Regions from separate parts of the Paenibacillus macerans genome, predicted to be linked through region 2. Evidence: riboswitches for the same ligand, from Rfam matches in the RefSeq annotation. Region 2 holds a riboswitch; each other region holds the start of a gene.
What was found. Region 2 has a riboswitch for glycine ahead of gcvT (glycine cleavage system aminomethyltransferase GcvT). Riboswitches for the same ligand answer to the same signal wherever they lie in the genome.
Positions count from the first base shown of each region.

Region 1: it holds a riboswitch for glycine, as region 2 does, so the genes downstream of both, sdaAB (L-serine ammonia-lyase, iron-sulfur-dependent subunit beta) here and gcvT (glycine cleavage system aminomethyltransferase GcvT) in region 2, are expected to answer to the same signal.
Region 3: it holds a riboswitch for glycine, as region 2 does, so the genes downstream of both, DYE26_RS24035 (amino acid permease) here and gcvT (glycine cleavage system aminomethyltransferase GcvT) in region 2, are expected to answer to the same signal.

Region 1 is NZ_UGSI01000001.1:3,572,564-3,582,822, forward strand. Features, by position in the region: gene DYE26_RS16130 (HlyD family secretion protein) at 1-1,299, opposite strand, end outside; gene DYE26_RS16135 (TetR/AcrR family transcriptional regulator) at 1,344-1,940, opposite strand; gene sdaAA (L-serine ammonia-lyase, iron-sulfur-dependent, subunit alpha) at 2,450-3,331, opposite strand; gene sdaAB (L-serine ammonia-lyase, iron-sulfur-dependent subunit beta) at 3,366-4,031, opposite strand; glycine riboswitch at 4,331-4,436, opposite strand; gene DYE26_RS16150 (S8 family serine peptidase) at 5,046-10,259, shown strand, end outside.
Region 2 is NZ_UGSI01000001.1:2,029,845-2,040,103, reverse strand. Features, by position in the region: gene DYE26_RS09290 (hypothetical protein) at 1-212, shown strand, start outside; gene DYE26_RS09285 (SDR family NAD(P)-dependent oxidoreductase) at 252-983, shown strand; gene DYE26_RS09280 (pentapeptide repeat-containing protein) at 1,013-1,894, shown strand; gene DYE26_RS09275 (AraC family transcriptional regulator) at 1,891-2,811, shown strand; gene DYE26_RS09270 (YjjG family noncanonical pyrimidine nucleotidase) at 2,808-3,506, shown strand; gene gcvPB (aminomethyl-transferring glycine dehydrogenase subunit GcvPB) at 4,459-6,144, opposite strand; gene gcvPA (aminomethyl-transferring glycine dehydrogenase subunit GcvPA) at 6,132-7,496, opposite strand; gene gcvT (glycine cleavage system aminomethyltransferase GcvT) at 7,515-8,654, opposite strand; glycine riboswitch at 8,766-8,895, opposite strand; glycine riboswitch at 8,899-9,003, opposite strand; gene gcvH (glycine cleavage system protein GcvH) at 9,202-9,597, shown strand; gene mtnB (methylthioribulose 1-phosphate dehydratase) at 9,706-10,259, opposite strand, start outside.
Region 3 is NZ_UGSI01000002.1:199,750-210,008, forward strand. Features, by position in the region: gene DYE26_RS24020 (TerC family protein) at 1-524, shown strand, start outside; gene DYE26_RS24025 (C40 family peptidase) at 970-1,428, shown strand; gene DYE26_RS24030 (helix-turn-helix domain-containing protein) at 1,583-2,617, opposite strand; glycine riboswitch at 2,902-2,981, shown strand; gene DYE26_RS24035 (amino acid permease) at 3,124-4,479, shown strand; gene hprK (HPr(Ser) kinase/phosphatase) at 4,522-5,436, shown strand; gene DYE26_RS24045 (ABC transporter ATP-binding protein) at 5,458-6,255, opposite strand; gene DYE26_RS24050 (FecCD family ABC transporter permease) at 6,255-7,286, opposite strand; gene DYE26_RS24055 (FecCD family ABC transporter permease) at 7,283-8,323, opposite strand; gene DYE26_RS24060 (iron-siderophore ABC transporter substrate-binding protein) at 8,316-9,392, opposite strand; gene DYE26_RS24065 (zinc-binding dehydrogenase) at 9,522-9,836, opposite strand; gene DYE26_RS34940 (alcohol dehydrogenase catalytic domain-containing protein) at 9,974-10,156, opposite strand.

The DNA.
Region 1 (10,259 bases), 1.5 Mb from region 2:
CTGCCCCCCGGAGGTTCCGCCGTCCTTGCCGTACCATTCCACGGTCATCCCGGTCGCGGCGGTGTCCGGCAAATCGATGAACTGAACTTTAATGCCGAAGGAGCGGATGTCCAGGTCCCCGGTATTCTGCGTCGCTTTTTGCGAAGCGAACGTCGCCGCCTGCGCTATCGTAACGACCTTGGCCTTCTGCATGCTGCCGTCGGCAACGAGTTTCACGTTTACGATATCGCCTTTTTTCAGGCCGGCCATCTCGGTTTCGGGCAAATAAAATTTCGCCGTCTTGACCGCTTCGGTCTGCTGAATCGTAAATACGGGGAACCCGGAACCTACGATTTCGCCGAGCTCCGCCGATTGGGACACGATTACCCCGTCTACGGGAGCGATCAGCTTGGTGTAGCCCAGATAGGTTTGGGCCTCCTTCAGCGCTGCGGCGGCTTGCTTCTTGCCGGACTCGGCCGTCCGCTGGGCCGCCTCGGCCTGCTCGATCATCGCCACGGCCGCGTCCACATCCTGGCGCTTGATTTCAATTTGCGCCTTGTTGGCCTCGGCCAGCGCCAAAGCCGCTTTCGCCTGCTCAAGCTGGGCTTCGGCAGCATCGATCTCCTCCTGCCGGGCGCCTTCTTTCGCCATGTTGTATTGCTCGACCGCGGCGTTGTAAGACGCTTCTGCCTGCGTATAGGACAAGTTCACTTTGTCAAAATCGGCTTGGCTGACTATCCCTTCGGCAAACAAGCCTGTGGTCCGCTGCAAATTGTCCTTGGCGATGTCGTAAGCTTTTTTGGCCGCTTCCATTTGGACTTTCGCCTGCTTCAGCTCCTGCGGGCGCGCTCCCGCTTTGAGCCCATTAACCTTGGCCTGGGCCGCCTGAACCACCGCCTGCGCCTGCGCGATCTGTTTGTCGATCGTTTCCGCCGTCAGGAAAACGGCACTTTCACCCTCCGCTTTTTTCGATTTCGCCGCATTTACGGAAGCTGCCGCTTGCCCGATCTGGCCTTCGGTCACGGCCACCGCCGCCTGGGCCTGGGATACCTTGGCTTTGACCTCATCGCTTTCGATCTGGGCCAGGATATCCCCCTTTTTCACCTCATCGCCTTCCTCCGCCAACAGCTCGACGATCCGTCCCCCGACTTTAAAGCTCGCGCTCGATTGATCAGCCTCGATAAACGCCGTCGGGCGATTCTCTTTTTCGCTGCCTGAGGTAATCTGGTTCGAGTTCAGGATCCAGATTCCGCCCGCAATGAGCAGAACGATCGCAACATAAATCAACAACCTGGGTATCAGTGCTCTTAACTTTTCCATCTTCCTCTACTCCTCCAAATATCATCTCACTTAAGTTTGAACTGTTAATGGTTCATGCGCGGCCGCTCGGCCGACAGGCCTCCCGCCAGAAAAATCCGCATGGATTCCTTGATTCGCTCCTTCTCCAGCGGCTCGTGGTTTTTGTTCCAATCCAACGTTAACGCTATGTACAGCTTCAGCATGACGAAAGAGATCACTTTCGGATCAAAAGCATGAATTTCACCGCGCTGTCCAGCCAGCGTAATTTGCCGCTCCAAATAATCCAGAATGGCGCTTTCGATTTTTTCCAAACCTTCCCGCGCCTGCTGGGTGCCGAAATTACGCACCTCCTGAAACAATTTGGCCAGCAGCTCATGCTCGCTTCTGAACTCCAGCAAGGCATCCATGCTTTGAAAGAGATTCTCGAAAAAAGGCTTATTCTCATCCACCTTTTGCGCCGTGAGCCGCTTCATCTCCGCAATGATGGAACGGAGAATTTCATCGAACAGCTCTTCTTTGTTGGAGAAAAATGTATATATAGTCCCCTTGGCTACATTGGCGATTTTGGCCACTTGATCCATCGTCGTCGCCTTATAGCCAAACAGCGAAAAACATTTCACGGCGGCTTCAATCACCATTTCCCGACGGTTGATTTGAGCCAATCCCCATAGCGCCTCCTTTCGCGAAAATGACTGATTGACCAAAATAAGAATATAGTCAATTGGTCGATTTTTACTTTACTCCTTCCACAGACGAATGGCAAGGTATTTTTTGCAAAAAACCTTTAAAAAATTTTCCCGTTCCGTGTTGCGCGATTTTTTTATTACTCGTTTTCGCTTTTTATTGATTAATATTTGGTGATTTTATCGTGTTACTACTTTTTTGCGAGAGATAGGGAATATTCTTAATGTGCCGCTATTTTGAAGGCTTGAAGATCAATTGTTGGCTGTAGCCGGCTGTTAGCGCCGACTCTGCCGGTGAACATCACGCTGCCGGACAATAAAGAGACTGAATAACGTTATTCAACTTGACAAAAACCAGGCCCCTGGCGGCGCCTGGTTTTTGTCATACGTTTAGCTGCGAAAGCGCCTCAAAGGCTAGTCTTCCCGTAACGAACATCTCAACCAAAAAAGTCCCGGCCCTATCGTACAAAGGGCGGGACTCTGCCTGCTCATTTTTTCCGGTTTCGCAGCTCTTTCATGATTTTGCGGCCGGTCGGCGTTTGGGCCAGGCCGCCCTGGGCCGTTTCCCGATGCCGGCTGGGCATCGCGGAGCCGACCTCCAGCATGACGTCGATGACTTCGTCGGACGGAATCGCGCTGCGCACGCCGGCAAGCGCCATATCCGCGGCCGCCAGCGCATTGACCGCCCCGAAGCCGTTGCGGACGATGCAGGGGATTTCAACCAGGCCGCCGACCGGATCGCAGATCAGGCCCAGCGTATTTTTCAGCGCCAGACCGACGGCGTGCACCGCCTGCTCCGGCGTTCCCCCGCGCAGCTCGACCATCGCGCCCGCCGCCATGCCGATCGCCGAGCCGATTTCCGCCTGGCATCCGCCTTCCGCGCCGGAGATAAACGAGTTGTTGGCGATGACGTACCCGATCGCCCCGGCGCAGAACAAACCTCGCACCAGATGCTCATCCTCCCAGCCAAAACGTTCCTGCGCACTGACGAACACCCCCGGGATGATGCCGCAGGATCCGGCCGTCGGGGTGGCCACGATCCGCCCCATCGAGGCGTTGACCTCGGAGACCGCCAAAGCGTAAGCCATGGCCTGACAGGCGATGTCCCCCGCGGCGGGCTCCCCGCTGCCGCGGTATTCGTTCACCCTTTTGGCATCGCCGCCCGTCAGCCCGCTCGTCGAGGTAATTTCCTCCGTCAATCCTCGGCGTACCGCTTCCTTCATAATTTGATAATACTCGGCCATCGCCGCCATGATTTCCGCTTCGCTCTGGCCGCTTTCCGCCGCCTGATCCTGCAGCATCACCTGCGAAATCGTCAGGACCTCCTTATCGCACAAAGCGACGAGCTCCCGCAAATTCCGAAAACGCATGTTTATCTACCCCTTCACTTTGATGTCAAACGCTTTACGTTAAATCGATGTAAGCCGTCCGGCTCACGTGCGGAAGCTTTTCGACCGCTTCGATGAGCGCGTCCGGAATCGCCCCATCCGCCTCGACGACGGTCAAGGCTTCTTCGGTCCTGCCCTTCCGGTCGGTTATGATATAGCCGATGTTCACGTCCGCCCGGCTGAACAGCGCCGTGATGCCGGCCAACATGCCCTGGCGGTCGGCATGCTCGATCACAAGCGTCGGCAGCTCGCCCGAACACTTGACCTCAAACCCGTTGATGCCCTGGATCGCAATGTTCCCGCCGCCGATCGACGCGCCCGTCACCTCGACCTTGCGGTTTTCGCCGGCCAGTGCGATTTTTACCGTATTGGGATGGGCCCCCGGCTGAACGCCGGTCGTAAAGTCAAGCTTTATCCCCGTTTCTTCCGCGATTTGCAGCGACTCCCGGATGCGCTCGTCATCCGTGCGATAATCCAATATCCCGCCGGCGACGGCCAGATCCGTGCCATGCCCCTGATACGTTTCCGCAAACGATCCGTAGAAGCAGATATGCGCTTCGGCGGGCGACTCCCCCAACAGCTGCCGCGCAAAACGCCCGATCCGTACCGCCCCCGCGGTATGGGAGCTGGACGGTCCGATCATCGCCGGACCAATTATCGAAAATACATTTTTAAACCGCATGGTCATCTTCCCCGTTCCCCATATCTTTGTTTTCACCATTTCGCAAAAATCTTACTTTCAGCTTTCCCTATTAGTGCGTGTTCAAAAAGGTCGGTTTTCAGCAGCGAAGCGAAGGCTTGGGCCAGGCTGAATTCAAGATTCGATGCCTATGTAGGAAAAATACCCGATGCCCTCCAAGCGCCAAAAAGGACAGAAAAAAGGCTTGCAGCCTTTTCTCTGTCCCCGTTACCTGAGAGTTTGATGCTTCCGTTGGCCGGAACCACGTACCCCTTGGGTGGCTTTCGCTCTCTCCAGAGTCGCGTCAGGCCATGGTCCTTGTACCTGAGAGATTCAAAGCCGCCCCGCATGGCCGGCTATTTGCTCCTTCGGTGCCGCCTCCAAAGCGGACTCTCCCATGACCCTCATTCGCGCGATATCATTTTGTAATTAATGTAAAACGAAAAGCACCATATGTCAATATAGCTAACATACAAATTCAACTAGATGCCAAATAATATAGTAAAATATTCCTATTTTTCTATGAGTATATGTATATTTTCATAAAATTCTACTTGTGCATTTTCATTTTCATAGATATACTATTTCAAAACAATCCAGTATTTACCTATTTTTATTTTTTATTGAAAATAACCTACTTTTCATATCGAATTTATAATTCAACCGGCCTCAACCCCATCGGCAGTTCAACGAAAGCTTGAATTTATCGCCGATACCTCACTGTTTTCCGCTTCACGTTTTGGTTATGTCCTAATCGGCTTGCCGTATAAACCGGGCCCGGCCGCCAAGCGTTTGCTCCCCGCTGCCCGAAGCGGCTCGCTTTTTCAACTCAACGGCAACTAGTGTTAATTTTTCTCCCATGAAAGGAGGTGATGCTTGGAATTACGATAAATGTCATGTCTTTTTTCGCAAGTCTCTCAGGTCGTCTCCGGTTTTAACTGACAGCCGGCAATTCTCCGTGCTGCCACAAGAGGATGTTCCGAAGGAACCATTAACCTAGAAGAGGGAGTGAAGAAGTTGATCCGATTCAAAAGATTCCGTAAAAATTTCTCACTCGGTATGTCGATCCTCCTTGTGCTTACTTTTGTTCCTGCGACCTATGCCGAAAACAACGGCGCGGCGGCCAAAACCAGTTTAAAATCCAACTCGCCGCACATCGCTGAAGCCAAGATCGATGCCAAACTGACGACGCAGTTCAAGCAGGACGATTACGTGACTTATCTCGTCAAATTAAAAGAACAGACCGATACGGCCTCCGTTTCCAAGCTGGCCCTGCACAAAGCCGCAATCGAAAAAGCGACGCCTTCGGCCGCCAAAATGTCGGCCCGGACTTCCGTCATCAGCGCACTGCGCGAAACGGCTTCACGCACCCAGTTCAGCCTGGATAACTATTTGAGGCAGGAGCAAAAGTCCGGAGAAGTTAAGGATTATAAAAGCTACTTTATCGTAAACGCCATGGCGGTGACAAGCACAAAAGAGGTGCTTGATCAAATCGCCCTGTTTCCGGAAGTAGAAAAGATTCTCCCCAACGAAGAACGGTTTCTGGATAAGGTGGAAATCGACAAGCAGGAGGCGGCGGCCGGTCAAGGGACATCCGTCAAGGATGCCGCGGCCGATAATGCCGGAGGGGCGGCCGTCAAGCCGAGCAGCGTCGAATGGAACATCGCCCAGGTCAACGCCCCTGAGGTTTGGGCCCAAGGCATTGACGGATCGGGAATCGTCGTCGCCAATCTCGACACCGGCGTGGAATACACCCATCCGGCTTTGCGCGCTAAATGGCGCGGGTTCGACGCGTCCGGAAACATCGTCGATCCCGAGCTGAACTGGTACGATCCGCACAGTCACGCCTCGCTGCCGGCGGATACCAACGGGCACGGCACCCACACGATGGGCACGATGGTCGGATCGGAGCCGGACGGCTCGAACCAGATCGGCGTAGCGCCCGGGGCAAAATGGATCGCGGTGCGCATTTTTAACCCGTCGACCACCGACGCCATCATCCTGGACGGCGGGCAATGGCTGCTCGCTCCGGTAGACGCGGAAGGCAACCTCCATCCCGAGCTCGCTCCCGACGTTGTCAACAACTCGTGGGGCGGCGGCTCTGGGCTGGATGAATGGTACCGTCCGGTCGTACAGGCCTGGCGGGACGCCCAGATCTTCCCTGAATTTTCAGCCGGGAACGTAGATGAAGACAATCCCGGAGGGCCCGGTTCCGTCGCCAATCCGGCCAACTATCCGGAGGCATTCGCCACAGGGGCGACGGACATCAACCGCAACCTGGCCGATTTCTCCCTGCTTGGCCCCTCGCCTTACGGCGAGATCAAGCCGGAGGTATCCGCGCCGGGCGTCAACATCCGCTCCTCCGTACCCGGAGGCGGTTATGAAGGCGGCTGGAACGGCACCTCGATGGCCGGCCCGCATACGACCGCGATCGCCGCGCTGCTGCTGCAGGCCAACCATTCGCTGACGGTCGACCAGCTCGAAGAAGTCCTCACCAGCACGGCGACGCCGCGCACGGACAGCCAGTTCCCGAACACGCCGAACAACGGATACGGCCATGGCATCGTCAACGCGCTGGACGCTGTCGGTTCCGTGCTCGAAGGGGTCGGAACGGTGTCCGGCCGGGTCGTCACCGCCGGCGACGATTTCGTAGAACCGGTGCTGGAGCATACTCCCCCTTCTTTAATATATGAAGGTTTCGACGTAACGTTAACCGCCCATGCGGCCGATAATGTCGCCGTGACTTCGGTTGAATTTTACGCCCGGGAGGCGGGAACCGAGCATTATTTATACCTGCCTGCGAAGCGCGTGTCGGGGACGAGCCAGGACGGCGTCTATGAAGCCACCGTCCCGTCCTTCTTGGTCGGAACCGCGGGGCTCGAATATTACATCAGGGTCAGCGATTACGGGGGCAACGGCTTTGATACCGCCCCGTATTCCGTGACCGTGTCGGCCGGGATTCAGCCCGGATACGAGCAGGATTTTGAGACCGGTGTGATCGGGTACGCCTCCGGCGGAACGGGAAACACATGGGCCTGGGGAGCGCCGGTCAGCGGCCCGGGCAGCGCCTATTCGGGGGAAAAAGTGTACGCCACGAACCTGAGCGGCACCTATTCCGCGAACGCCAACTCCTACCTGCTGGCGCCCCCGATCGATCTGACCGGAAGCCCGGAAGGGGCGCTGCTTTCTTTTAAACATTGGTACGATCTTGAAAACAACCGGGATTACGGCACGGTGTATATCGCTTCCGAGGAGAGCGATTACGCTTTCGCGCCGGCGGCCGAATTTACGGGAACGAGCGGCGGCTGGAAGACGCAGTATATCGACCTTCGCCCCTATGCCGGCCAGCAGGTTTATCTGCAATTCAATTTAACGTCCGACGGTTCGGTGCAAAAAGCCGGCTGGTATCTTGACGACCTGTCTCTGCAAGCTCCGGACGACGTGGCTCCGGCGGCTCCCGGCGGGCTTAGCGGTTCCGTCAATTTCGTCGGCAGCGCGGAGCTTTCCTGGTCCGCCCCGGCCGATGAAGACGTGAAGGAATACACCGTATATCGCTCCGTAACTTCGGGAACGGGCTACGAAGCGATCGCCACGACGGCGGAAACGGCTTATACAGACGCTTCCACCGCGACCGGCGCCACGTATTACTACGCCGTCGCCGCAATCGATTACAGCGGCAACGAAAGCGAAAAATCAAATGAAATCGCCCTGACGATCGAACGTCCGGTCAGCCTGTTCAGCGACGATTTTGACGGCGCCGACGACGGCGGCTGGACCCATAGCGGCACGCAGGACGAATGGGAACGCGGCACACCGTCCGCCCCCGGCCCGAGCAGCGCCGTATCTCCCCCGAACGTGTGGGGCACGGATCTCGACGATACCTACGCGAATGGAGCGGATTACTCGCTCGTGTCTCCGGCCATCGATCTGAGCGGGGTGGACAATGCCACGCTGGCCTTCGACCACTGGTTTGAAATCGAAAGCAACTATGATTTCGGATACGTGGAAGCTAGCTCCGACGGCGGTGCGACCTGGGCCCAGCTGGGCAGATTTTCGCACAGCACGAACGGCAAGCAGTGGAGCCCCGTATACTACAGCCTGGACGAGTATGCCGGCGGAGCGGCGAAAATCCGCTTCCGGCTGAAGACGGATAACAGTGTTGCCAAGGCGGGCTGGTATATCGACAACGTTCAGGTGCTCAGCGTAAATACGCCGGCAACGAAGGCTGCCCAAGACGTGGTTGACGAGATCACCCCGCAAAAATCCAAGGCCGACAAACCCGGTCCCGCCTACAAGCTGATCCGCACCACCAAAAGCGAATATAATGCCGCTGTCGGCAAAGCGCAGGGGAGCGGTGAAGTCGGCGTCAGCAGCCTGCCGGCCAGCGCAACCGTGACGGTGGTGGAAACGGGACGTTCCGTGAAAACGGACCCCGCGACCGGAAAATACAGCCTGACCCATGTGGCCGGCAACTATACGCTCAAGGCGGAAGCCTACGGCTATTATCCACAAACACTGCCGGTCTCGATTGAAGATCAGAAGAACGCGAAGGCTAACTTCAATTTGCAGGCGATCCCGAAAGGGCAAATCGCCGGCACGATTAGCGACGAACGCAGCGGCGAGCCGATCGCGGACGCTACCGTAATCGTGCTTGAGGACGCGGCCATCGCCCCGCTGCGCACCGGTGAGGACGGCGGCTTCTCGCTGGAAGTGCTGGAAGGAACGTACACGCTGTCGGTGTCGGCGCGCGACTATTACAGCGGCACAATCACCATAACCGTGCCGCCGGACGGCAGCGCCGACGGATCGCTCGCGCTCAAGCCGTTCATCGGCTTCCCGGGCGAAATCGGCTACGACGACGGCACGGCGGAAAACGCCTGGTCCTTTAACTCCGCAGGCAACGCCTGGGCGGTGCGGATGACGCCGGAATCCGGCGCTGCGCAAGTGACCGGCGCCTCCATCCGGTTCTGGAACGAGGAATGGCCCGTACCGGGCGGAACGGCGTTCCAGTATGCGGTATTCGACGCCTCCGGACCGGACGGCTCGCCGGGCCGCCAGCTGGCAGGACCGTTTGACGGCACGGCGCTGCGCAACGACCGGTGGACGACGCTGGAATTGCCGGAGCCGGTGACGGTCGAAGGCGACTTCTACATCGTCTATATCCAAACGTTGGCGGGCACCAGCGCGCCGGGCCTCGCGGCAGATGAGAACGGTCCGCACGCCGGCCGCAGTTGGCAGCGGGTCAGCGGCGTCTGGAGCCAGACGAAGGAAGAGGACGGCAACTTTATGATCCGCGCCATTGTCCGCTACCCGGTGAACGCGCCGGTGATTACCTCGCCGGCGGCCGGCTCCTTTACGAACCAGCCGACGATTGCCGTAACGGGAACGTCGCCGGCCAATGAAGCGACGATTAAGCTGTACAACGGCACGGAACCGGCCGGTACGGCGACTGTGGAGAACGGGCGGTTCAGCTTGAATACCAAGCTGCATCCCGGCGCGAACGAGCTGAGCGCGGAGGTCGTGGTGAACGGCAAAACGACCGACCGTTCGCTCCCGCGGACGGTGACGCTTGACAGCGACGCACCGCAGCTCGACGTCGTATCGCCGCGGGACGGATTCCGCACCAATTCGGAAGTGCTGAATGTGGCCGGTACCGCCCTAGACGATTATCTGAGCAAGCTGACCGTTAACGGCGCTGAGGTTGCCGCCGGAGACGCAGGCTCCTTCGCCCACCGCATTTTGATAAATGCCGGCGAAAATATCGTTACGGTCACGGCCACCGACCGGGCCGGCAACGAAACGACGGTCACCCGCGCCGTTTATGTCGATCTCGAGCTGCCCGAAATCACGGGCCTCTCCCCGGCCGAAGACGTGCATTTGACCGCCGGTGAACCGCTTACCGTAGCTTTTGACAGCGTTCCGGGACTTGATGCCTCGTTCCGCATCGAGCTGCCGGTGGCGCTGGCGGGAAGCGGCGGCAACGGAATCGCCCTGGAAGAAACCTTCCCGGGGCATTATGAGGGCGTTTATGTCACGCCGGCATCGCTTGTGCTTGACGGCGGAGTGATCGTCGTCAGCGTGCGGGACGAAGCCGGGAACGCCGGCGACTTCCAGGCCCCGGGCCGATTGTTCGTCGCCGCGCCGGGCGGCAACCCGCCGGGTGAAGATCCGGGCGAGGACCCCGGGGAAAATCCCGGGGAAGACCCGGATGACCCCGGGCAAAATCCCCCG
Region 2 (10,259 bases):
ATTGGAAGCTGCTGATGATGAAATACTTAAGCCGCGAACAGGCTCTCGAACAAGAGCAGGTTCACCAGTTGTATCATTTGGCCGAACATACCGGTTATCACCTGGGCCAGGTGCTGGACCGGGTTCAGGCCGCGACCGGCCGAAAGTTTGCTTTTACCCGAAACGGTCTGAACGAGGCCTCTTTGCGGGAAAAAATCGACGCCAAAGCGTGAAACTGCAGGCCCGGAAAAGCTGAACAAAGGAGAACGACCATGTTATCGACACAGAAAATTATCGTTACCGGCGCCGCCTCCGGCATCGGCAAGGAAATCGCCTTGCAATGCTTACAGGAAGGAGCCTCCGTCATCGCGTGCGATTTAAATGAGGAGCGGCTGCACGAGTTGGCGCGAACTGCCGATTCCCCGAACTTGTTTACGTATAAGGTGAATGTACGCCATTATGACGAAGCGGCCGCGCTGTTTGCGGCTTTGGATAGAGAGCATGGCGACGCCGACGGGTTAGTGAACAATGCGGGAATTTACCTTGGAAAAAGCATCCTGGATTATAAGGAAGAGGAAATCGACAGCGTGCTTGATGTGAATATCAAAGGCGCCGTGTATTTTTCGCAATTTTTCGGAAAACGGATGCTTGAGCAGCGTAAGCAAGGGGTTATCGTCAACATGTCCTCCGTCTCCGGCCTGGAAGGAAGCTCAGACGCCGTTTATGGACTTTCGAAAGCGGCCCTTTTGGGGCTTACCAAAAGCTGTGCCATGAATTTTGCGCCTTATGTCCGCGTCAACGCGGTCGCGCCTACCATGGTGGACACGGCGATGATGGAGCGTATTCCGGAATGGCGGAAGCGGGAGTATGTCAGCCATCAATTGGTAAACCAGCCGTTGACGGCGGAGGACGTGGCCCATACCGTGATCTTTTTGTTGTCCGAAAAAGCAAGGCATTATACCGGAGCGACGTTTGATATAAACAGCGGCTGTTATTTAAGATAAACCTGAAGACAATGGGGGGAGATTGGAAAATGTCCGGAGAGCAACTTCATAAAGAGCAGCCGCAAGACAGGACCAGAGCTGATCTGCAAGCCGACTGCGAGCATTGCTTTGGCCTGTGCTGTGTGGCGCTGCCTTATGCGGCGTCGGTCGATTTTGCGGCCGATAAAGCTGCGGGAGAGCCCTGCTCCAATCTGCGGGACGATTTCCGCTGCGGCGTCCATGACAGCCTGCGGCAGCGGGGTTATCGGGGCTGCACGGTTTACGACTGCTTTGGGGCGGGGCAGAAAATATCGCAGGTAACTTTCGGCGGAATCAGCTGGCGGGAAGCCCCGGAGTCCGCGGCGCTGATGTATGAACTGTTTCCGGTGATGTGGCAGCTTCACGAGCTGCTTTGGTATTTGGACGAAGCGTTGGCGCTGGAGCCGGCCGGTCCGCTTCAAGAGCGGCTCCGCATGGCTTATGACGATACGGAACGGCTCACCCGTTTGAGCCCGGCCGAACTCCAACAGGCGGATGCGGCGGCGCAGCGCGCGAAAGTGAATGCGCTGCTGCTGGAGATCAGCGAGCAGGTACGGAGCGCCGCGCTTCGCGGGCTTAAGAATACGGCGGGCCGCCGCCGCAAAACCTACGGGCGCGGCGCGGACCTGATCGGCGCCAAGCTCAAAGGGGCGGATTTGCGGGGAGCGAACCTGAGAGGGGCCTATCTGATCGCCGCCGATCTCAGGGATGCCAACCTTAGCATGGCCGATCTGATCGGAGCGGATTTGCGCGATGCCGATCTGCGCGGCGCTGACCTGTCGAGTTGCCTTTTTTTGACCCAAATGCAGCTGAATGCGGCAAAAGGCGACGGGCGCACCAAGCTGCCGCCGAAATTTGTCCGTCCGGCCCATTGGAACGGAGCGAGCGCATGAGCGATTACCTGGACCGGATCGAAAGCGTAAAGGCGTTTATGTTGCAACATTTAAGCGAAAAGCTGAGCCTGGAGCAATTGGCCGAGGTATCCCATTTCTCCAAATATCACTTTTCGCGGGTGTTTGCGGCGGTGACGGGGGCGACGCCCATGGCATATATGAACCGTCTGCGGTTAAACCAAGCGTTGGCTTACTTGCTGGAAACCGATAAAACAGTGCTGGAAATTTCCGCGTTATGCGGGTTTGAATCGGCCTCGAATTTCAACGCCGCGTTCAAGAGGCATTTTGCCAAAACGCCAAGTGAAGTTCGCCGTGCGCGGCAAAAGGACCGCAATTTTTCATTATCTTCCCGCAATAACCAGGAAGCTGAACCCGCTGCCTCCCTGTATGATTCAAATAGGAATCGTAATTTTTTGAGGAGGGTTTGGCAAATGAACGTAACGATGAAGGAATTGCCCGCTTTTGAGGTGGCTTATGTAAGGCATGTAGGGAGCTATTTGGAGACGTATAAGGCTTGGGCGAAGCTGGGCGAGTGGGCGGGCCAAAACGGGCTGTTTCCGCCGGAGCAAGCTTTTATCGGAATTTCACTGGACGATCCGGCCGCCACGGAAGAATTCGCTTGCCGTTACGATGCCTGCGTAACCGTGCCGGACACGCTGAACCGGGAAGACGCTCCGCCCGAATTAGAGTTCAGGACGCTGCCGGGGGGACTTTATGCGATGTTTTATTTTTACGATACGCTGGATAAATTTGCGATATTGTTTCAAAGTATTTTTGGCGGATGGCTGCCGAATAGCGAATACGACCCGGACGATAGGCATTGTCTGGAGTTCAGCATGAACAATCCCGCGGACGATCCCGAGGGCAAGGCAAAGGTCGAACTGTACGTTCCGGTAAAGAGGAGGACTAGCTTTTGAAGTATACGCACATCTTGTTTGACGCGGATGAAACGCTGCTCGATTTCTCGCAGGCGGAAGCATTTGCGTTAAGCGAAGCGTTAAAGCATGAGGGGATAACCTGCACGGACGAAGTGGCTCAGGCGTATAAGTCGATTAATAAACAGCTTTGGACCGAATACGAACAGGGGGAAATCGGCCAGGACAAGCTTAGAACGGAGCGGTTTGAACGTCTGTTCCGCGAGCTGGACCTTGCCGTTGGCTGCGGAGTCGGCCCGTTTAGCGGACTGTATACGCAGTTCTTGGGGAAAGCTTCTTTTTTGGTGGAAGGCGCGGCTTCGGTCTGCCGGGATTTGATCGATTCGGGCCTTCGGTTGGCGATCATCACGAACGGCATCAAAGAAGTGCAAATGAGCCGGATTCAAGGCTCGGAGCTGACCGGCTGCTTTGAAGCGATTGTCGTCTCCGAGGAAACGGGCTACCATAAGCCGGAGCGGGGCATTTTTGATTATGCGTTTGACAAACTGCGGCTTACGGACAAGACCCGGGTGTTGATAGTCGGCGATTCGTTAAGCTCGGATATCCGTGGCGGAGTGGATTACGGGATCGATACCTGCTGGTTTAATCCGCGGCAGTTGCCGAATGCTTCCGGCGTCCGGCCAACCTATGAGATACAGCGCCTGGGGCAGATTCGCGGGCTTGTTGCTGGGGCGTAAGGCAGTCGGGGCAACGCAAATATGAATGCTTAACGGCCGGTCTGTCCGCTTTCTGCGGGCAGGCCGTTTGTTTTTTTGGGAGGGTAGCTCCTCTTGATGGGTTCAAATGCAAAAGTGCATCTTGTTTTCGAAATTTACGCCTATTTGAACCGGTGAGATACAAAAGCCGCAGAGGTCTTCCGCCATGAATCCGAATGTGCTAAAGACACATACCGCTTTGGGGTAGAGTGTTCGGCCTGCAATAGTGCATTCGAAACGCTCCAAGCGTCCGTCATCTAGGAGGGGAAGATCTGCATTTTATCGGATGGAAACAAAGAACGATTTCAATTGAGTCCGGCATTTTATGAGAAAGAATTAACGGTAGTTGGATCGAGTGACGGTTGGGATTATGCCAAACACTCCGCATGTTTTTTTGGACAAATTAAAAATACGCCTTTCGTAAATCGAATATTCGAACTTCAAATTACCAAGGATGAACTAATCCAGTGTTTCGATTCGCTAAGCTAAAATAAAATAAATCCGTTAAAGGTTTTGGTAACATATTAAAATTAACAGTACCGAAGAGCGCTTCGAAGCTTGCCCAGGCTTTGGTTTAACCTTTGCGCCATTCCTCGGCATATCTTCGGACGTGCCTCGGCATATCTTCGCTATACGTGCATGGGCTCCCGTTGCTATGGTGGCGTAATTAAGCGGCAGTCGCGGACTTTGTTTCTCGTCCGGGGCTGCCGCTGTTCGAGTATATAAGGGGCTTGTAAAGCTGCCTTTTGGGGCGAACTCGATTAACTGTTTAACAGCCGCAAGTGCAAAAGTACATTTGGTATTTCTTCAAAATCCGTTTTTGGGCGCTTGAAATGCAAAAGTGCAGTTGAAAAGAGGGTTTAAGGAAAAATATGGTTGTATTATTGAGAATGAACTGCACTTTTGCATTTGGGGTGTCGCACATTGATCTCCGCTACCCGCAGGCGCAGTTCAGCACCGGCTTCCGGGCGGCCCCGGTTTCGTCCAGGCGCGTTACCGGCGTAGTGTACGGGGCGTTCAGCAGGAGACCTGGGTTCGTCTCCGCTTCCTTGGCGATGGCGATCATACAATCGATAAACCCGTCGAGCGTTTCCTTGCTTTCGGTTTCCGTCGGCTCGATCATGATGCATTCCTCGACGTTCAGCGGGAAATAGATGGTCGGCGGGTGGTAGCCGAAATCCAGCAGCCGCTTGGCGACGTCGAGCGTGCGGATGCCGTATTGGACCAGCCCGCTGCCGGACATGACGAATTCGTGTTTGCACGATTGATCCGAGTAAGGGATCTCGTAATAAGGAGCCAGACGCTTCATCATGTAATTGGCGTTCAGCACGGCGTTTTCCGAAACCTGGCGGAGTCCCTCCGGGCCCAGGCTGCGGATATAGGCGTAAGCGCGGACGAGAATGCCGAAATTGCCGTAATACGCTTTGACCCGGCCGATGGAGGCTGAGCCTTGTGTACCCGGCAAGCCGCCTTCGGGGGCTGGGCTGGGCGAGCCAATGGAGGCAGTAGAAGTCGGGGAGACGCACGGGCCGTCGGAACCAACTGAGCCAGCCGAGCCAGGCGAACCAATTGAACCAACCGAGCCAGCTGAGCCAGCCGAAACGGACGGCTTTCCCGTGCCTACCGTCGAGGCGAAGCCTGCCGCCCCCTCCGGTCGCCGGCCGCGGATGGCGTAACGGCCGGATTCGTCCATGACGACGGTCGGCTCGGGCAGAAACGGTGCGAGCCGCTTTTTGACGCCGACCGGACCTGCGCCGGGACCGCCGCCGCCATGCGGCGTGCTCATCGTTTTGTGCAGGTTGAGGTGGACGACGTCAAAGCCCATGTCGCCGGGCCGCGTAATCCCCATAATAGCGTTCGAATTGGCGCCGTCATAATACAGCAGGCCGCCGGCCGCATGGACGATTTCGGCGATCTGCACGATTTGCTGCTCGAACAGGCCAAGCGTGTTCGGGTTGGTGAGCATAAGGGCGGCGGTATCTTCGCCGACGGCCGCCCGCAGCGCGTCCAGATCGACCATGCCGCGCTGGTTCGAAGGGACGGTCACCGTCTCAAAGCCGGCGACCGCAGCGCTGGCCGGATTGGTGCCGTGCGAGGAATCCGGCACGATCACTTTCGTCCGCTTCTCGCCGCGGCTTTCGTGATAGGCGCGGATCATCATCAGGCCCGTCCATTCCCCATGCGCCCCGGCGGCCGGCTGCAGGGTGACCTCGTCCATACCGGTAATCCCGGCCAAATCCCGCTGCAGCCGGTACATCAGCTCCAGCGCGCCCTGCAGGCTTTCCTCCGGCTGATATGGATGAATTTTGGCGAAGCCGGGATAACGGGCCACATCCTCGTTGATTTTCGGGTTGTATTTCATCGTGCAGGAGCCAAGCGGATAAAACCCGTTATCAACGCCGAAATTGCGGCGGGACAAGGCGGTATAATGGCGCACGACATCGACCTCGTACACTTCCGGGAACGAAAGCCCCTCGCGGCGCAGCATTTCCGGCGGCACCAGTTCCTCCTTCGGGACGGCGGGGACGTCGCATTCCGGCAGGGAATAACCGATCCTTCCGGGCCGGCTGCGTTCGAAAATAAGCAATTCCTCCGGCTTGGTTTCATTTATTTCGCGCATATCGATTCCTCCATTACGCTGACGAATTGGTCGATTTCCGCTTTGCTGCGTTTTTCGGTCACAGCGATCAGCACATGTCCGGCGAGTTCGGGGTAGCTGCGCCCCAGATCAAATCCGCCGATAAATCCGGCCTCGAGCAGCTTTTGCTGCAGCTGCTGCGGATCGGCGCCTTCCGGCAGCCGGATGACGAATTCATTAAAAACCGGGGCCGGAAAGGGGAGGCCTACACCCGGGATGGAAGCCAGGCGCGTTTTGGCGTAATGCGCTTTTTGCAGGTTCAGCTCCGCGACCTCGGCCATGCCTTGTTTGCCCATGAGCGACATATACACAGACGCGGCGAGGGCGAGCAGCGCCTGGTTGGAGCAAATGTTGGAGGTCGCTTTTTCGCGGCGGATATGCTGCTCCCTAGCTTGCAGGGTCAGCACGAACCCGCGCTTGCCGTTACGGTCGGTCGTCTGCCCGACGATCCGCCCGGGCATCCGGCGCATGTAGCTGTCCGCCACGGCGAAAAATCCGCAGGTCGGGCCGCCAAAGGAAGACGCGATGCCCAGCGGCTGCGCGTCGCCGACGACGATATCCGCGCCCAGCTTGCCCGGCGCTTCCAGCAGGCCCAGCGACAGCGGGTTGCAGCTGACGATCAAGAGGCCTCCGCGCGCATGAATCAGCTCGCCGATGGCGCGGATATCTTCGAGGGAACCGAAGAAATTCGGGTTTTGCACCAGCACGGCGGCGGTGTCTTCCGTGATGGCCGTCTCCAGCGCCTTACGGTCGGTAACGCCCGCATCCCAGCCGACCTCCGCGATTTCCAGATTCAGGCCGCGCGCGTAAGTCGCCAGCACCTCGCGGGCTTCGGGGTGAACGGTCCGGGCCACGACCAGCCGCTTGCGCCGGGTGGCGGCCGCGGCCAGCGAGCCGGCTTCAGCAAGTGCCGTCGCTCCGTCGTACATGCTGGCGTTGGCCACCTTGAGGCCGGTCAGCTCGCAGATGTAGGACTGGAACTCAAAGATCGCCTGCAGTTCGCCCTGGCTGATCTCCGGCTGGTACGGCGTATATGCGGTGTAAAATTCGGAGCGGGAAACGACATGTTGGATGACGGAAGGAATATGATGATCGTAAATGCCCGCGCCGAGGAAGCTGGCGTAACGGTCGGTGTCGGCATTGCGCGCGGCGAGCGCGGACATGTGCCGGGTTAAGGCGTATTCGTCGAGCCGCGGGGAAACCGGCAGCGCGCCTTTAAAACGGATCTCCTCGGGTATATCCTGAAACAGCGCTTCGAGCGAAGGGACGCCGATCGCTTCCAGCATTTCGGACCGGTCCTGTTCGGTCAGCGGCAAATAACGGTGTTTTATCATAAGTTTCTCGTACTCCTTTCACGGCTTGGCGGATGCGTTTCGGCGATAAAACGGCAGGGGGACGACTTTGGCTTTCAGCCGTTTGCCGCGGATTTCAACCTCGAGCACGGTGCCGGCCGCCGCGTGGGCGCCGGCGATCAGCGCCAGGCCGAGGTTTTTTTTGAGCGTCGGCGATTGCGTGCCCGTAGTTACTTCGCCGATGGGGTCCTCGGTGCCCGGCGCAAACACCGGATAATGCGCGCGCGGAATGCCCCGGTCGATCATCTCCAGACCGGCCAGCCGCCGCGGTACGCCTTCTTCATGCTGCCTGAGCAGCGCCTCCCGCCCGATAAACGGGCCGGAGTCCCACTTCACGAACCGGCCGAGGCCGGCTTCCAGCGGCGAAATGCTCGGCGACAGCTCCTGCCCGTAGAGGGGAAGGCCGGCTTCAAAGCGCAGCGTATCCCGGGCGCCGAGCCCCGCCGGCACGAGTCCGCGAGGCTCGGCGGCCCGCATCAGCGCGTCCCAAAGGACCGGGGCGTCTTCCGCGGCAACGTAAAGCTCGTACCCGTCCTCGCCGGTATAGCCGGTGCGCGAGAGCAGCGTTTTAATGCCGCAGACTCGGGCCGCGGGTTTAAACGTGAAGGGGCGTAAAACGCTGGGATCATACCCTTCGCACAGGGGAGAGAGGATGGAGGCGGCCAGCGGTCCCTGCAGCGCCAGCAGCGCCGTGGCCGCGGAAACGTTGCGCAGACTGACGCCTTCGGCGGGCAGATGCCGGCACAGCCATTCCCAATCCTTGGCGATGTTCGCGGCGTTGACGACAAGCATGTATTTGCCTTCGTCCCGTTTATACACCAGCAGATCATCGACGACGCCCCCGTCCGGATAACAGAGCAGGGTGTATTGGGCTTTTCCCGGCCCCAGCAGGCTCACGTCGTTCGTCGTCATCCGCTGCAAAAAACTTTCCGCTCCGGGACCCTCGGCGTAAAACTCGCCCATATGCGATACGTCGAACAAGCCGGCCCGCTCGCGCACGGCCTCGTGCTCCTTCTGAATGCCGCTGAACTGCACCGGCAGCTCCCAGCCGCCGAAATCGATGCAGCGCACGCCTTCATACCGGGAGTAACAAGAGTATAGCGGCGTTCGTTGCAATAGGGGTTCTACGGGTTCGGACATTTCATCACCTCGTTTGGCCGCGGTGGGCCGTATTTTACCTGCACACATCATGAAAAAATAAAAAGACAGGCCAAGAAATTCCGACCGGCAAACGAATCGGATATTCCCGGGCTCTGTCCTTTGTACCTGAGAGTTACCCTGCGGCAAAACACCGGTCATCTTGCGCTCCGGCATTTTTGAAAAAGCAGGTTTCCCCTTGGGTGATCCGCCTTCTGTCGATAAAGACGAATTCTCTCCAGAGACGCGTCCGGCAGAGGTCCTTTTGCCTGAGAGATTCACCGCTTCCGCAACGGCTTGCTCCTTCGGCGTTACAATTGCCTGGAATTGTAATCTCTCCCTCTGCCTTCAACCGCTGATTACATCTACATTAATACTCAAAACCGCGAAATATGTCAATAAACTTATCATGAAAATATAAAAAATATTTTATTTTTGTATTATGCAACGCTTTCATTTTTTGAATCTATAAATTATGTTAGTAATATTGACACTACAGCTAGGTTTGGAATAATCTGAACGAGAAAGATCCGGAAGAGGAGGAATACGCATGTCTGCCAATATTAGGGAAAATCTGTGGTATAGCGATGAACATGAATGGGTGCTGGATTTGGGGGACGGAACGGTAAAAATCGGCATTTCCGACGTGGCTCAGCATCGCTTGGGCGATATTGTATTTGTGGAGCTGCCGGACCTTGGAACGGAAGTGGAAGCGCAGGACGGCATCGGCACGATCGAATCGGTCAAAACGGTGGCGGATTTGTTTACGCCGGTCAGCGGAACGGTGCTGGAGATCAACGCGGAGCTGGAAGCGGCGCCCGAGCTGGTGAACGAGGAACCTTACGACGGGGGATGGATGGTGCGGATTCAGCTTCGGGAAGACCCCGCCGCCGCTTTTTCCAAGTTGATGGATGCCAAAGCTTATGCGGAGTTTCTTGAAAGATAAAGGGCCTGTTACAGCGTAAAATAATCTCGCGGCAGCGAGGAGGGCGCGGCTTGCTTGCCGCATGGTGTCTTAGCGCTTCGCTGGCCGGGAGTTTGTTTAATGCGTCATTTACGTTTGTTTGCGCGGAAGCAGGAGGGAGCGGTACAACGCTTCGAACATAAATTCGAAGGCCTCCAGACGGGATACGGCATCAAACGCGGTGGAGCCCCAGGCGTAGATGCCGTGGCCCCGCAGCAACAAGCCGGGAACCCGGGTGTCGAGCGCGGCGGGAATCCGCCTTTCCATTTCGGCGATGTCGGCGTAATTCGGTACGACCGGGATGCGTACAGCGGCGTCCTCCTCCCAGATGCCCAGCGCTTTGATCAGCTCGTTGCCCTGCAATTGAACGAATCCTTCGTCGCCGAAATATTCGCTGAGCACATTGTTAAACACGGTGTGCACGTGGAGAATCGCGCCGCAGCCGGTCATCCGGTAGATCTTCGCGTGGACCGGCGCATCGTCGCCGGGCGTCAGCTTCGTAGCTTCGCTTGGCGTTCCGGCGGCGTCCACAAACAGGAACTCCTCGGCCGGAAGGTTCGTCCGGCCTTTCATGCCCGATGTTACCGCAAAATGATAATTGCCCGGCGCGAAGCTTCCGACCCGGACGGACAAGCTGCCGCTCA
Region 3 (10,259 bases), on a different contig from region 2:
TGGGCTTGAAGCACATCATCCAAGCGCGGTTCGGCAAGAAGAATGAGGATGTGCACAAGGACACGAAACAAGAGTCGGCAGGGAAAAGTTTTTGGCCTACAGTAGGAAAAATTGCGCTGGCAGACCTTGCCTTTGCGATCGATTCCATCCTGGCTGCGGTGGCGCTTGCGCTAGGGCTGCCGGACTCGCCGCTTGGCGAATTCGGGGGGATGGACGCAGGCCAGTTTATGGTCGTATTGCTCGGCGGAATTGCGGGCCTTATCTTAATTAAATTTGCGGCGACTTGGTTTGTAAAACTTTTAGCCCAACGTCCGGCGCTTGAGACGACGGCTTATGCGATCGTTGCATGGGTTGGAGTAAAGCTCGCCGTCATCACCCTTGCCCATGAGGATATTGGGGTTTTGGATCCTCATTTTCCCCATAGCACGGTCTGGACGATTATTTTTTACGCTGTCTTGGTGGCGATTGCCCTAATTGGGTGGTTTGCACCCAGCAACAAACCGTCTAAGGCAGGTAATGCCTAACGGAACATTCGCCGATTTTCAATTAGAGAGAAACGCCAATTCGATAAATTCGGGGGCGTTTTTTTTGTTGAATAATTCACAATTAATACCGTGGGCTTACTAGCCAAACTAATATTTTATACCAAAATTTCAATATGAAGGGAATGTGTGTAACCTGGAACCCCAGGTAATATAAGGAATTTACCTTTCGGTGTTGCGCGGCTTTCAGCGTCAATTCAGCCAGTTGTCACAAGGTGTTCGGAGTTTTTAGCGATCATAAATTCAGGGATTTGGTAAATGATGTGGGGTTTAGCCTGCTATTCATATATGTTAGCATGGGTTAGCGCATTCACTTGGACTAGCCCTGCAGGCAAGGCAATAATTCGGATATATCCATTGGGTGTTCTGAAGAATCCGCCAGAATACAACAAGGGGATGCAGCAATACAGAAGGGGAGTGAATACAGATGTTCAAGAAGCTAGTTAGTACAACCGCTTCATTATTGGCCGGATCGATGCTGTTCGGAACATTGACGTTCGCGGCCACCGGTTCTGAAATCGCAAGTCGGGCTGACAATTATTTAGGGGATTTCAAATACAGATTTGGCTCTGAACCGTGGAATAGCGGGTATAAGTATTCCGACTGTTCTTCCTTCACAAAGCTGGTATTTAAGCGTGAAGGCGTGTATCTTCCGCGTACAAGCCGAGAACAGGCCAAAACGGGACGTTATGTAGCCAAGCGTAATCTGGTAAAAGGCGATCTGGTATTTTTTGATACAAACAACGACGGTAAGATCAACCATGTCGGTATCTATATGGGGAATGGCCGCTTCATTCACAGCTCTCCTATTAACAAGGTTGGATTCAGTAAGCTGAACTCCGGTTATTGGGAAGACCATTACGTTACTGCTCGCCGAGTAAGATAAGAAAAGGCCGGCTTTTGCGTAACCAATACAGTTACGAAAGGAACTGCCGCAGCAGTTCCTTTCGTATTTGCCGAAGCGGCCCTTAAGCTGGGCGCATCATTTGTAACGGTATTTTTTCGGAGAAATCTCACATCGGACCTTGTTCTGTCGTTCATTATTTCAGCAATGTTTTTAAAAGCTTTATTTCTTCTTTATACAAATCGACTGTCTTCCCCTCCGTCACTTTCCAATCACTGCTCAAAAGTGCAAGGATTTCTTTGAGCTTTTCAATGGCTTTGTCATACTTCCCTTGAATTTTGTAGATATAGGAAATTGCTTCCAATGAATCTGTATATTTGGGATTGGGCTGCAGTTCGTAACCTTTGGAATAATACTTAACGGCTTCATCGTATCTGCATAGCTTCGCCATACAGTCTCCTCTGGAGGACCATGCCTGCCAATCATGAGGATACAGTTCGGTCATCTGCTCCCAGAGAACGAATGCCTGAGAAAGGTTGCCTTCTTCTTTGCATATCAGGCCCCCATATAATTGATATAAATAACCTGGATGGGTTTCGTTTAATTTTTCCAGAATTCCCCTGGCTTCAGCGCATCTGCCATCTGCAAGCAAGTAGTTCATAAGCCATACATAAGCCGGCCAGTAATCCGGATGATTTGTCACAAAATCTATATAATACTCTATGAGTTTACGATGGTTGGAGAGGTTCCAGTCAAAAATAACTCCATTCTCCGCATCCCGTAAAGCGTTGTGATTTCTTTTGTTATCTGGAGCTAATATTAAAACATCCTTGGCGTAACGAGAAGCCAATTCACGATGCTCCTGTGAACGATGAATGTGCAGCTCGGCCAGCAATGTGAGGCATCGGGGCTTTTTTGCGTCATCATTAAGTTTTTCCTTAAGAAATTGTTCAGCATAGGTGAAATCATCTTTTGATATAAAATGTTCATGTCCAATCATGTTTTCAATCCGTTCAAAGTGGATATCATCGGTTAATGCAAACAGTTCATCGATGGTAACCCCTAAAATCGCAGATAACCTGGGAAGCAATTGGATATCGGGCATGGTTACATTGTTTTCCCACTTGGATACGGCTTGGGACGACATATTCAGTTTTGCCGCAAGTTCTTCCTGAGTCATTCCTTTTTGTAAACGGAGTGCTTTGATTTTTTTGCCTATTTCAATATTCATTGAGAACCTCCCGTTTTTACTATTTCGACTAGTCAATTGCATTGTAACTGTTTGTTAAATATGCTCTCAATGACCGCCCGGTTAAATGGATGAACCTATCCGTTACGTTTACCGTTACAGACAGCCCGGGGAAACACTGCCGTAATCAAACCTGGGCGAATGGGAATTATCTCGTTGACAAATTTTTTCACTGCGAGTAATATTGAAAAATATTTAAATGGGTTGTTACAATAAAAAAATTAAATAGTTGGCAAGCTATGACGGCTATGGATCGTACTATAGCAGGAGCAGCTTCTGGAGAGACCGCGGGACTCCGCGGCGCCGAAGGGTTCACAATCTCAGGCAAAAGGACAGAAGAGTACTGAATATCTATTTGTTATTTCGAAAATAATTAATAACAAGTCTATTTAGTTATTCTTATGACCAGGAGATTGGAGCGCATCCAGTCTCTTTTTTTATTGGGTTTAATCCATTGTTCAACTTTTCACGTTAAGGAGGAGTTTGGTTTGGCACAACAAGAATTAAAGAGGGATTTAGAAAATCGGCATGTTCAACTGATTGCCATTGGCGGCACCATTGGTACGGGATTGTTTCTCGGATCGGGCAAAGCCATTCAACTGGCGGGTCCGTCCATTATCTTTGCTTATTTCATCGTGGGGATCGCCATATTTTTTGTGATGAGGGCGCTGGGAGAACTCCTGTTGTCCAAAGCCGGATATCAATCTTTTACGGACATTGCCGAAGACTATCTTGGACCGCGGGCCGCGTTTGTAACCGGATGGACCTATTGGTTTTGCTGGATTATGACGGCTATGGCCGATGTGATCGCGGTTGGGGTGTATGTACAATATTGGTTTGATATCCCGCAATGGGTGCCTGAAATTATCTGCTTAGTTGTTTTATTAGGACTTAATCTGTTAACCGTAAAAAATTTTGGCGAATTGGAGTTTTGGTTTGCCCTAATTAAGGTAGTGACGATTCTCGCTTTAATTGCCATTGGGGTCGTCTTGCTGGTGATTGGATTTAAAACGGATGCGGGAATGGTTACGGTCAAAAATATTTGGGGACATGGCGGCATATTTCCAAACGGAGTTCCCGGGTTCTTGCTTTCCTTCCAAATGGTTGTGTTTGCCTTTGTTGGTGTGGAGTTGGTGGGGGTATCGGCCGCGGAAACATCCAACCCGGAAAAAAATATCCCTTCGGCGATTAATAAAATTCCGCTTAGAATTTTATTTTTCTACGTCGGCGCCATTATTGCCCTATTGTGCATCAATCCCTGGACGGAGCTAAGCCCGTCAGAAAGCCCTTTTGTTAAAACGTTTAGTTTAGTCGGGATTCCGATTGCCGCGGGAATTATTAACTTTGTCGTATTAACTTCAGCCGCTTCCGCTTGTAATAGCGGGATGTTTTCAACAAGCCGAATTTTATATAATTTAAGCAAGAATAAACAGGCTTCATCCCATTTTGCCAAGCTGAATAAAAACCATGTGCCCAGAAACGGGTTGTTGATCTCCACGCTTGTCTTGTCCGGGGGAGCTCTATTGAGCAAGCTTATTCCGGAGCAAGCGTTTGGCGTCGTCACCACCATTAGCGCCATTTGTTTTATTTGGGTCTGGGGTGTGGTTCTTGTTTGTCACATCAAGTATAAAAAGACACAGCCAGAGCTGCAGGCAAAATCGAAATTTAAAGCTCCGTTTACCCCCTTTGTTAATTATGCAGTTCTCACGTTGTTTGCTATAATTCTTATAATTATGCTGGTTGCCAAAGAGACACGCATGGCCTTATTATTGACGCCGCTGTGGTTTATTCTGCTGTTTGCTTTGTATTATTCGAATAGAAGAAAAGCGGGTAAATCATCATAAACAGTGTCATCATAAGAATTATTAATCATTGGGGAGAACAACATGAAGACGATCACGGTGCAAAGTCTTGCGAATATGTTTCATATGGAAGTGCTTGCCGGGGCGGGCCGTATGGACCGTGTGATTACCCGTCCGCGGGCGCACAGACCCGGGCTGGAGTTTGTGGGGTATTTTGATTTTTTTCCGATGGAACGGGTGCAAGTGCTTGGCCGTAAGGAAGTTAACTATCTATTGACATTATCCATTGAGGAACGCAAACTGCATATCGGCAACATCGTCAAATATCATCCGCCCTGCTTCATTGTGACGTCAGGACAGCAGGAGATCCCGTATCTGACCCTGTTCTGCGATCAGGAGGGGATTCCGCTGCTAAGGACGGAGGAGACGACAACGGAGTTTATCGCCAAGCTGGACAGCTATCTGGTCAAAGCGCTTGCCCCGGAGATATCGATCCATGGGGTATGCGTGAATGTATCGGGGATTGGCGTCCTGCTCCGCGGCAAATCCGGGATCGGCAAAAGCGAAACCGCCCACACGCTCATCAGAAGGGGCCACCGGTTCGTTGCGGACGATATTGTGGTGCTGAAGAAGTTAGGGCCAACGACTTTGCTCGGAACGCATAATGAAACCACACGCGAATTCCTCGCGCTGCGCAGCATCGGCCTGATTAATGTCGTACGCCAATACGGGCGCAGGGCTTTTCAGGACGAGACACGCATTGTACTCGACATTGAATTAGCGCCATGGAGGGAAGACTCTCTGAATAACGAGCTGGAACTGGAACCTCAATTCACGGAATATCTTGGCGTCAAGATCCCGCATATCGAGGTCCAGCTCCAGCCGGGACGGGATGTGGCCGGTCTGATTGAGGCGGCGGCCAACAATTGGTATCTCAAGCAGCTCGGCTATAGTGCCGCCGAAGAGTTCATGCAGCGGATCGAAAACAAAATGCAGTAGGCGCGGTTGGATTACAATCACTCATACATGATACCGCCCTTTGGGCACTACCAATGGAGAGCCGGAAATGGGATCTTGTATCACCGTGCAATCGAGCCCGTAAATGTCTTTCACCAATGTGGTTGTAATCACCTGAGACGGCTCGCCCTCCGCCACAAGCTTTCCTTGCTGAAGCGCAAAAATATGGTCCGCGTAACGTGCGGATAAGTTGATATCGTGAAGAACCATGACAATCGTAGTTCCGTGTTTTCGGTTAAGGTCCGTGAGCAGGTCAAGAATTTCGACTTGATAGGTGATATCCAAAAAGGTTGTCGGTTCATCGAGAAATAAAATGTCGGTTTGTTGCGCCAGAGCCATGGCAATCCAGACGCGCTGCCGTTGACCGCCGGAAAGCTCGTCAATATTGTGATTCGCAAACTCCGTTATGTCCATAATTCGCATCGCTTCGGCAACGGCCTCATAATCTTTTTTAGTCCATCCGCCGAACAACGATTGGTGCGGAAACCTTCCCCGTCCAACCAAATCCGCTACCGAAATGCCTTCCGGAACAATAGGGGATTGCGGCAGCAGCCCGACCACGCGAGCCAGCTGTTTTGGCGGCATTTTGCCGATGGGTTTTCCGTCAATCGTGATTTTGCCGGACTTAGGCTTTATCAGCCTTGCCAGTGTTTTCAGCAGCGTGGACTTTCCGCAGCCGTTGGCTCCAATAATAACGCTTATTTTATGACTGGGGATAACAAGGTCTACACCTTGGATAATCGTTTTATGATCATAGCCGGCCACGAGCTGTTCGGCTTGAAATAGATGCGTTGGTTTCATTATAACTCGCCCTTTCGATTCATTCGGATGAGCAGGAAGATCAGATACGGCGCTCCGAGTATTCCGGTCATGATGCCCACAGGGAATCTGTACTCGAAAGCAAATTGTCCGATTAAATCTGCCGCCAACACCAAATTTACGCCAACAAGACCAGCCGGGATTATGTTCGAGAAGCCGGCTCCGGCCAGTCTTTTCGCGATCGGCCCCGAAAGGAAGGAGACAAAAGCGATTGGCCCGGTGGTAGCGGTAGCCAGAGCAATCATGCACACAGAACTCAAAATAAGCGCTATTCTTGTCTTGTCCGTGTTCACTCCAAGCGAAGTGGCCGATTGTTCTCCAAGTTCCAATAGACTTAGATGTTTTCCCAGGACGATAGCGATAGGCGTAAAGATCAATACCGTTAGGACAAGAGGCGGAAGTTCGTGCATTTGCGAGCCATTCAGACTGCCGCTAAGCCATCTGATCGCTGCGGGAATATCTTGTTGAGCGCCAACCAGCAGCAGGTAGGAAATCAGGGCGTCAAGCATGGCCTGTATGCCGATTCCGACGAGGATCAAGCGCCCGACCGAAAATGACTTCCCCCTGGACAATAAATAAATGATGATAACCGTAACAAGACCGGCAATCACCGAAGCAACGGAAACAACCGCCCGGTTTGAATGAAGTAAGGTGATGCAAAAAACAGCCGCCGCGCTTGAGCCGGAGGTAATCCCGATGACATTCGGGTTCGCAAGGGGGTTGCGCAGCATAGTCTGGAAGATGCAGCCGGCTGCACCAAAAGCAAATCCGGCGAAAAGACCTGCCAGCATTCTCGGTAGACGTATCGTATTCACCGCAAAAGACACGCCTTTAAGCTGCTCGCCCGAAAGCGCCCGGATGACATCTTGAACCGGATAAATGGTGTTTCCCAGTAACAGCATAGCGCAGCAAAGCACGCATGCAAGTACTGCAAGGAAGCCGGTGATCAGTATCCACCGGCGGCGTCTTTGACGCCGGCCCGCCATAATAAATTCAATAGATTCATTTTTCATAGTGAACGCACTTTCGATCTCATCGCTAATATGATTAGGATTGGAGCTCCTATAAACGCAGTAACCACACCGACTTCAAGTTCTCCCGGGCTGCCGATGAGCCTGCCGCACACATCCGCTAATGTCAAAATGATGGCTCCCGCAATAGCTGACACGGGGATTACCAAACGCAGATCGGGCCCAAGCATGAGACGGATGACGTGAGTGGCCAATAGCCCGATAAAACCGATCGGGCCTGCGAGGGCCGTAGTTGCCCCACATAGAACAACACCTGCAAAAGCCGCGACAAACCGCAGTAGTCCTGTTCGAACGCCGAGTCCGGTCGCGGCATCATCCCCCAATGCCAGCGCATTTAGCGCCGGTGCAGTCATTACGGCGATCAGTATGCCAACGATCATAAACGGGGTGAATGTGGCTATAGCGCTCCAGGTTGCCGAGCCGACGCTGCCCACTTGCCAGAACCGGAATTGATCCATGACATAAGAGCGCGGAATCATGATGGCGGTGACCAGAGAAGAAAGCGCGGCGCTTGTGGCGGCTCCGGCCAAAACAAGCTTAATGGGCGTGGCGCCGCCACGCCCCATAGAGCCGATTCCAAATACGAACACCGCAGTGATCGCGGCTCCGGCTAAAGCTAGCCATATATATTGATTTGCGGTGCTTATATTCAAAAATGCAATTCCGCAAACCACAAACAAGGACGCGCCTGTGTTCACTCCCAGTATACTCGGGTCCGCAATTGGGTTGCGCGTGACCGATTGCATAAGCGCTCCAGAGACTCCGAGCGCCGCACCGCAAAACAAACTGAACACGGTTCGGGAAATTCTTTTGCGAACCACGTTAGCCCCGAAGGATTGGATATCTTGATGAAATAAACCGTTTATCAGTTCATTAAAACTAACCATACGAGAGCCTAAAACCAGAGATGCAACTACGCACGCGCCGAGCAAGACAATACAAATCACCAGAACCGTCATAAAGTGCTCCGGCATATGGAAGCTTTGCTGTTTATCTTTTGAAACCGAAGAACTATTCATTTATCTTGTCAATAGCTCCTCCTATTAATGCTAGATATTCATCAATGGTATAAGCTATCGAAAGCGGGTTAGGAGTTCCGGCAGCTACTAAAGGTGTATCGCTGTCGATAAATGCGACAGAACCTCTTTGGATCGCAGGAATTTTACCTAGTAGTGAATCGGCTTGGAGCGTCTTCAACAATTCGTCATTCCCATATCCAACGATGAGATCGGCATCGTAAAGGGCCTCGACATTCTCGGCGCTTAAATTCAAGGAGAAGCTAGTAGGGTCCGTAATCTGGTTCGTAACACTTTCAGGATAAACCATTCCCAGCTCATACAAGAAAGCGACGCGAGAGTCTACAGGAGTATAGATATGCAGTTGCGACAAATCTTCAGCCGAGAAGTTAACCCAAACCACTTTCTTGCCTTTCATCTGCGGATATTGACTTAGCTTTTCGTTAACCATATCCTCGGTGACCTTGATGAGTTGTTCCCCTTCCGCTTTCATGCCCATGCCTTCTGCATTCAGCAGGACTTGCTCTCGCCATGTGGTGGACCAAGGAGCGGTCGGATAGGCCACAACCGGAGCGATTTGACTAAGAAGATCGTAGTCCTCCTGAGTTATCCCGGAGTAAGCGGCAAGAATGACATCCGGGTCCGCATCGGAAATCGCCTCAAAATCAAGGCCGTCCGTATCCTGAAAAACGTTAGGATCGCTTGCGCCAAGTTCTTTGAGTTTTTCCGCTGTCCAAGGCAAAAGCCCGCTGCCATCCTGAACGCCGAAGTTCGCCGCCGAGAAGCCTACGGGAACAACTCCGAGAGCGAGAGCAACATCATGATTCGCCCATTGAACGGTAACTACCCGTTCAGGCTTGCTTTCAATGACAGTTTCACCGAAAGCGTGTTTGATCACGATCGGATATGCGGAATTCGTATCTGGCGAAGCGGGCGCTTCAGTTTTAGACGTTTCGGCCGAAGTTGGTGCGGATGTTGAACTTGATTGCTGGCTTGAGCAACCAACTAGCGAGAATATAAGCACAATCGAAACAAGTAATGTGCCTAATGAGGCATTTCGTTTTGCATTCATTGGCATACGGCATACCCTTTCCTATCAAGAACTGTATTTTTAAATAGCGCTTTTAATTGATAATGATTATCAAAGTCAATATACAGTCCCCTTGCCGGGTTGTCAATGAAAAATTTGTAAGAGCGTATTTCAAATTAAACCTGAGTTTATGTCCAGCAAAATTCTTCCGCGTCCATGTCTTGCTTTGCTTTTCTCCAGTGCTTTGTCAGCTTGGTTTAGCGGGAATATGGAATCGATCTTTGCTTTAATCGTACCATCGGCAATTAATTCCGCTATGGTCTGCAGATTCGCGTAGGTTGGGAATTTGGTGTTGAATTTAGCTGTAATGCCATGCTTTTGCGCGTTTTCTTGGGATGAATCCTGAGCCAAAGTGACGAGAATCCCCCCTTTCTTGAGAGCGGCCCAGGAACGATTCTCGGTATCGCCTCCCACGAAATCGACCAACACCGCCTGCCGCCGCATGAATTAGCACGGTTTGCCAGGCTGGAGTTCGCCTTCGGTGAACAGCGCCTTCCAGGCCGTTTCAGCTCCTGCCTTAGTCGTTGCCGCATCTTCAAAGGTAAGATTACCTGGCATCTTGACTAATTCTTGGGCTTTCGCAATGCCATATTCTGCATAGGCCCCTTTGACACTACCAAAAATCTGCGATCCCCTGGCTTAAACTCCGTTACATCTTGCCCCACCTCCTCGACAACTCCGGAAGCATAGAATCCCGGGATGTAGTCAAGTGGAATGACTGCAGCATACACGATGCGAACGAGCACTTCATCCGTTTGCGGCTGAGGGCATTCAACTTTTTCTATTTTTATCTCTCTTTCTTTATTAATGTGGTCGTCAACCTAAAATATAAAAGGTCTTTTTCCCAAA